2 regions of the Paraburkholderia sp. A1RI_3L genome follow, and region 2 is predicted to be linked to the other one. Evidence: riboswitches for the same ligand, from Rfam matches in the RefSeq annotation. Region 2 holds a riboswitch; the other holds the start of a gene.
The links. Region 2 has a riboswitch for cobalamin ahead of PXJ20_RS18435 (TonB-dependent receptor domain-containing protein). Riboswitches for the same ligand answer to the same signal wherever they lie in the genome.

Region 1 (3,662 bases), on a different contig from region 2:
TGCCGGCGCCCGGCGAAAACTTGAGCGCATCGACGACATCGACCATGCCGCACGCGTGGATCACGCGCACCGCGAGCTTTTCGAGGTCGGGCGGGATGCGGGAGAGATCGGCCTCGGCGCGTATCGTCGCGAAAGACTCGCGGTAGATGGCCTGGCCGTCGCGGACGTAATCAAGCATGGGAAGAAACTCCGGCGTCCGGGCGTGCCGCGTGAAGCACGCGGGCAGCCTCGTCGAGGGTGAGGTGGGCAGCGAGGCGTTCGCCGAAGCGCGGGTGTTCGAAGCGCGGGTTTTCGGGGCGCAAGGCCAGGTCAAGAGCTTCGTTTTCATCGGAAGGCGCTTGCGCGGCCGCCTGCTCGATGCGCCGATAGACGTCGTAGCGTCCCGGTTCCACCGCCAGCAGCGTATAGGGCGCGCAGTGCGCGGCGGCGCACGAGCGCACGCAGCCGCTGAGGTGGACTTCCACGTTCATGTCCGCAGGTAGGTGCGGCGCGAGCACGAGGGCATCGGCTTTCGTGTCGGCATGCGCCTTCACACAGCCCGGTGAGCCGGCGCACGCGACGAGCCTTGCGAGCGGATGCCGCGCGTCCTGAATCAGTCCGAGTGCATCCAGCCCACGTTCGACCTGCGCTAGCGCGGCCGCTTCGAGGTCGGGCAGCAGCAGGCCTTGCCACGGTGTGGCGCGCAGCGTCGCGCGGCCGTGCTTTGCGGCGACCTGTTCGGTCAGCCGCGCGAGTTCGTGCAGCGCGGGCGCATCGAGCCGACCGAGCGGCGGCTGGGCCCCCACGTACCAGCGTTCGCCATCGCGTTGCCGATGCGCGCCGAATCGCAGCGATGCATCGGCCGGCTGGCGGCGCCACGCGTCGACGGCGGCGTCACGGCGCAACGGAAAATCGATACGGCATGCCAGGTGTTCGAGCAGCGCGGCCTCGCCGTGGGTGGCGACGAGGTGGCGCATGCGCGTGTCGTCGGGGCCGGCGAGGTCGAGAAAGAGCGTGAGCAGCGCGCGAACCAGCGCGGGCACGTTGGCCGTCTGCACGGCGGCCAGTGCGCAGCGCTGCGTGCACGAAGGCTTGCCCGCGAGGCCGAACGCGAACCACGTTTCGTCGGCATGTTGCTCGGGCGCGATGGCCGAGAGCCAGATGTCGTGCGGATGATCGAGCGCCGCGAGCTGCTCGCCACCGTCGAGCAGCAACGCGAACTTCGGCGAGAGCGCCGCGAAACGCGGCTCGCCTTCCAGCAGCGCGAGCAGTTGCGCGGCGAGCGGACGCGTGTCGATGAGCGCGCCGGCATCGCGGCCCGCGGTGGGACTCACCATCACGTTGCGCACGTCGTCGGCGGCAGCGAGGCGCGGGGTCAACGACGGTGCGTTGCATGACGCGTCAGACGCAAAGGGCGACGCGCCCGGCAGTTGCCGCGGCCCGAGCCCCGCCGCGAGCAGTCGCGCGATCAACGCGGCCTCGTGACCCGCCCGCACGCCGCGTAGTTGCACGTTGGACCGGTTCGTCAGTTCGATCACGCCGGACGCGTGTTCGCTGGCCGCCTCGGCAATCGCGACGGCCTGCGCGGCGAGCAGTTCGCCGCCGGGCAGCTTGATGCGGCACAACCCGCCGTCGCGTGCGTTCACGATGCGCGTAAGCGCGGGACAGGCGGAAGGCCGAAGCGAAAGAGAGAAATCGTGGCTCAATGCGCAGCGCTCGTTCAGTGAAATCGGTGAGAAGGCTCAACGAAGAATCAGGCGTCGCGCTGCGGCCAGGTGCGCTCCCTGCGTGGCGAGGAGAGCACGCTGCACCGGTGCACCCCGCCCGGTGTTGGCTTGCACGAACGTTCTTGCCGGCAGGTCTCCTGGCTCGCAGCTTGCCGGGTTGCCTCATGGACGACGCACGAAAAAACGCGCTGAACACCATGTGCGACCCGGCGTCCGTGCTGGCCTTCCCGGTGGATCGGCTGGCTTGCCCGATCGTCCAGTGGCGCGTGGCGGCGCGGACTTTCTGCTCACAGTTGCGGGGGCAGCCACAGCTTTGCTGTGTTCCCTTTTCAGCCCCGTAGGGCACCGGCGAGGCGGTATTATCCTCTTTTTTGCGACGGGCACGACCCCGTGGCGAGGCCGCATGGAAGCCCGAACAAGCGAAGGCGAGGCGGCACTGATCAAGCTCAAAGGAAACGATGCGATGCCGGCCTGGCTGACGGTGGTGGGGGTAGGGGAAGACGGGTTTGCCGGGCTCGGCCGGGCCGCGCGGCGCGCGTTGCTCGAAGCAGATGTGGTGGTGGGTGGCGAGCGGCACCTCGCCATGCTGCCCGCGCGCATTGGGGCGCAACGCGAGCCCTGGCCCTCGCCGTTTGACATTGCGCCGGTGCTCGCGCGTCGCGGCAAGCCGGTGTGCGTGCTCGCGAGCGGCGATCCCATGCTGTACGGCGTAGGCGCTACGCTCGCGCGGGCATTGCCCGCCGACGAATGGCGCGTGCTGCCGGCGCCGTCGTCGCTTTCGCTCGCGGCGGCGCGGCTCGGGTGGGCGTTGCAGGAAGTGGCGGTGGTGTCGCTGGTGGGCCGCCCGCTTGCGGCACTGAATGCAAATCTTCACGACGGCGCGCGCATCTTCGTGCTGAGCCGCGACGGCGGCTCGCCGGCCGCCATCGCGGCGCTGCTGTGCGAGCGCGGGTTCGGTGCCACGCGCATGCACGTGTTCGAGCATCTGGGCGGAGATCGCGAACGGCGCATCGACACGCGCGCAACCGCCTGGCAGACCGACGAAGCAAAGGACGTGGCCGCGCTCAACGTCGTAGCCCTCGCATGCGAGGCCACGCACGCGCGTTCGTTGCCGCTCACCTGCGGTCTTCCCGACGACGCTTTTCTCAACGACGGCCAACTCACCAGGCGCGACGTGCGCGCCATCACACTCGCGCGTCTCGCGCCGCGTCCCGGCGAACTGCTCTGGGACGTGGGCGCGGGCAGCGGCTCGATCGGTATCGAATGGATGCGCGCGCATCCCGCATGTCGTGCCCTTGCTATCGAAGCCGATGCGGACCGTCAGCGTTTCATCGAGCACAATCGCGACGCGCTCGGCGTGCCCGGGCTCGTGCTGGTGGCGGGCCGTGCGCCCGATGCGCTGGCTGGCTTGCCGGCACCCGATGCCGTGTTCATCGGCGGCGGCGTGACCGTGCCCGGCGTGCTGGAGGCGTGCTGGTCGAACCTGCGGGAAGGCGGCCGGCTCGTGGCCAACGCGGTGACGTTGCAGGGCGATGCTGCGCTCGTGGCGTGGCGCGACCGTTGCGGCGGCACACTCACGCGCATCGCACTCAACGAGGCGCTGCCGCTGGGTGGCTTCGACACATGGCGGCCGGCGCTGCCGGTCACGCTCTACGAAGTCACGAAGCCTTCGCCCGACGATGGCGGCGCGACCGCTCGCAACGGCGAGCAACGATGATGCGCGACGAAACGTCTGAAACGCCGCGGCCACTGCGCAGCGGCTACACCACGGGAAGCTGTGCGACGGCAACGTCGCTCGCGGCGGCGCGTCTGCTGCTGGGCGGCGAGACAGGTGATGTGGCTGAAATCGTCTTGCCGAAGGGGCAGCACGTTGCGATGAAGCTCAAGTACTGCCGCTTCGTGAACGGTCATGATGGCGCCGAGGGTGCCGAAGCCGGCACCGTGAAAGATGCCGGC
Region 2 (3,662 bases):
CTTCATCAGCCAGTAGCGCATGAGTCGAAGTGAACGTCGAAAGTGAGCGTTGGGGAGAGAGGCTGCACAGCAAAGGAACGGCAAGACAGCAGCCCCCAAAGTAAAACGGCACCGGACGAGAGTCCGGTGCCGTTCGAATAGGTCCCCGCCTTAGCCGCTAGGCCGGCATCCTGAACCTGAGGTTCAGAATTGGTCGCAGTTAGCAGCACTTCGGGTACATCAGACAGAGTGACGCGCACGCCCGTGCTACAAATTTCCGCAACCGTGCACATGGCATTGGTTCAAGGAATATATGACCTTGGCGAACCAGGCAGGGAAGCTGACTAAACCTGTTGAAACCGTTCCTGCTGAAACCGTTTTTTCGCGCCACTGCTGCGCGGCCGGTTTGTTGAAGAGCGCAGTATATATGGATTAAACGCGCTGTGTTCAATCCCGCCGTTCAATCTTTACTGCACGCCGTACTGCTGAATCACAGTACCCAGCTGCTCGTTCATCTGGCGCATTGTACGCCGGATTTCTTCGGCCGGGAAAGCCTCGCCGTGCCGTACGCTCGTCTGCAGGCGCAGCAGTTCGGATGCGAGCGAAAGTGCTGCCATGACCGCGATGCGGTCGGTGCCGCGCACGTTGCTGTGTTCGCGCACCTTCGACATTTCCGCATCCACGCGAGCCGCCGCTTCGATCAGCGCGGGCTCCGTTTCGGGCGAGCAGGCGAGACGGTAGTTCTGCCCGAGAATCGAGACTTCGATCAGTTTCGTGCTCATGCGTTTTCTCCGTGGCGCACTTCGTGAGTTCCCGAAGCCGTTTCGCCGTGCGCGTCATGTCCTTCTTCGCGCTCTTCTTCCTGTTGCGACGAAGCGAGCAGGTCGAGCTGGTTGTCTGGTTCGCCCTGGCCTTTGGCGCGCGGCAGCTTTTCGAGGATGGCGTTGAGCCGGACCTGCGCGTCGTCGATCTTTGCCGACAGCGTGTCGCGTTCCGCCTGCAGCGCGTTGCGTTCCTCGCGCAGCTGTTCGATTTCGGCGCGCGAGCCATCCAGTTGCGCGTGCAATTGCGCGACCTGCTCTTCGAGCGCGTGACGCGCCTCGTGGTGCTGCTGATTGATTTCTATCAGCCGCCCGATGTTCTGGGAGAGTGTTTCGAGTTCGTTGAGCATGTGCTGCGTCCTCTAAAGGAGGGCATTTTAGCGCGGAATGCGGACGCTTCTGTCATCTGTGTCGTTTCGAGACGTAACAGCCGGCTTCCTGCTGCGAAGCCCCCTGCAACGCGCGTCCGCGAACGCGGATTGCGTGCGCGCCCTTGCCGCGAGGCACTTTCGTGCATGGCTGCCCGCTGTCGTGCTCTTTCGTGCTCCCCTATAAACGAGGCAGGCCGCTGCGGATTTGACACTTGCCGCTACCACGTTCTTGACCATCTTTGACAGTTTTCGCGGCGTTTCTTGATGTCTCGCCGCCATGTCCCGGTCGCGTCCAGGGCTTCCTTGACGCTCGCGAGCGGGTCTCCTTACACTTGCCGCACTCTGGTGCCCGCGCCTGCGCCCAACGCAAGCGTGGTTAAACGGGAAACAGGGAGCGCAGTCCGTCCCCGGACGCGTCAACCTGTGCTGCCCCCGCAACGGTAAGCGACCGCACGCGCATGACACCGCGTGCCTATCGATTCGACGTGCGCTGCCGACGGTTCCATCCGTCGCGCGGCGCGCCTGCAAGCCACTGCGCACACGTGCGTGGGAAGGCGAATCGATGCGTCGTCAGCCCGGATACCGGCCAGAGGGCGAGGCGCGCCGCTTCGCCAGCATTGCCGGCAGCGGCTGCGGCCCTGGTGGATTGTCTGGCGTGTGTGCGTGCCTCATGACGCGTTGGCTTCGCGGGGAGCGAAGCCGGGCACGCTACCACAGGAAAATCGCTCCATGCTTACCCCTATCGCCCGCGCGACGCTGCTCGCCCTGACGGGCTTGCCGCTGGCCGCCTTTGCGCAGTCCGCTGCGCCCTCGGCCGGGCAGTCGAGTTCGGACATCGGCTCAACCCCTGCCACCCAGTCCACGGACAGCACCACTGACGCGCCACGCGCCGCGCCAGCCGCCGCTGCAAGCGCGGCCACAAAGACACCATCCGCGCAGATCCCCACCGCCGGCGACCGGACCCTCGCTCCCGTCGTCGTCACCGCGGATCGCGCGCCGCAGCGCCTTGCCGACGCAATTCCGCAGACCACGCTGTTCGACGCCCAGGACATCGCCGACACCACCCAACGCGACCTGCCCGGCCTGCTGCAGTTCGCGCCCGGCGCGCAGATCGTGCGCAACGGCGGCCCCGGCTCCACGGCGACGCTCTTCATGCGCGGCGCGGATGCAAGCGAATCGCTCGTGCTGATCGACGGCGTGCGTGTGGATTCAACGAGCCTCGGCAGCGCGCAGATCGCGCAGATTCCACTCGACCAGATCGATCACGTCGAAGTGGTGAACGGCAACGTGTCGGCGCTCTATGGCTCCGGCGCGATTGGCGGTGTCGTGCAGATCTTTACGAAGAACGGCGGCAGCTACCCGCCGCGCTTCAACTTCGAGGCCGAATACGGCAGCTATCACACGCAGCGCCAGCAGGTGGGCGTCTCAGGCGCGCTCGATGCCGAGGGCAAGACGACCTTCAGCGTGTCGCTCGCGCGCGCGAAGGACGACGGCTTTTCGTCGATCAATCCGGCGCTCGTGCCGGCCGTGAATCCGAACGCGAACGGTTACCTGAACGAAAGCGTATCGGCGTCGCTGCGTCATACATTCAACGAGCGCTGGGACGCCGGCGTGCGCTTCTTCCAGTCGAACGGCAACAGCAGCTACGACAACGCATACGGCGTGCCGACCGATCTCAACAATCTCTACACGAAGGTGCAGCAGGCCTCGGTATTCGCGAACGGCAAGGTGACGGACTGGTGGACCACGCACCTCGTTGCCGCAACGGGCAACGACCGCAGCCAGACGGAACTCAACGGTGTCTATACGGACCATTTCAACTCGGACAACCGTCAGTACACCTGGCAGAACGACTTCATGCTCGCGCCGCAGCAGAAGATCCAGGTGGGCTACGAGCATCTGGACCAGATGCTTGACTCGAACCAGTACAGCGCGCCGAACCGCCACGTCGATTCGGGCTTTGCGGGCTATACGGGGCGCTTCGGACGCAGCCAGTTCCAGGCGAACGTGCGGCGCGACCAGTACTCGGATTTCGGCGGCGCGAACAGCTACTACCTCGGTTACGGCTTCGACATCACGGAGCACTGGAAGGCTACGGCGAGCTGGTCCGACGCGTTTCGCGCGCCCACGTTCAACGACCTGTACTACCCGTACTACGGCAATCCGACCATTCGTCCCGAGCGCAGCCATTCGGTCGAAGCGGCGCTGCAATATGCCTCCGACGCGTTCGGCCTCATGCGGCTCACGGCATTTCAGACGCGCTACTCGAACCTGATCCAGTCCACGCAGGTCACGCCCGGCGTCTACATGGCCGAGAACGTGGGGCACGCCAAAGTGCAGGGGCTCGAGGCATCGTGGAGCGGCCATGTCGGCAAAACCGACGTGCGCGCGGCGCTGACGCTGCAAAATCCCGTGGACGAAGACAAGGACACCGATCTCAACCGGCGTGCGCGCCGTTTCGCCTCGTTCACGGCGAATCGCAGCATCGGCA

Region 1: another riboswitch for cobalamin. It lies ahead of cobG (precorrin-3B synthase); the one in region 2 lies ahead of PXJ20_RS18435 (TonB-dependent receptor domain-containing protein).

Annotation. Positions count from the first base shown of each region.
Region 1 is NZ_JARCHA010000013.1:76,506-80,167, forward strand. It holds gene PXJ20_RS27405 (precorrin-8X methylmutase) at 1-178, opposite strand, end outside; gene cobG (precorrin-3B synthase) at 171-1,685, opposite strand; cobalamin riboswitch at 1,816-2,071, opposite strand; gene cbiE (precorrin-6y C5,15-methyltransferase (decarboxylating) subunit CbiE) at 2,170-3,423, shown strand; gene PXJ20_RS27420 (cobalt-precorrin-5B (C(1))-methyltransferase) at 3,423-3,662, shown strand, end outside.
Region 2 is NZ_JARCHA010000006.1:241,316-244,977, reverse strand. It holds gene PXJ20_RS18455 (EVE domain-containing protein) at 1-21, opposite strand, end outside; RNA gene ssrS (6S RNA) at 139-320, opposite strand; gene PXJ20_RS18445 (cell division protein ZapA) at 447-761, opposite strand; gene PXJ20_RS18440 (ATPase) at 758-1,150, opposite strand; cobalamin riboswitch at 1,498-1,777, shown strand; gene PXJ20_RS18435 (TonB-dependent receptor domain-containing protein) at 1,901-3,662, shown strand, end outside.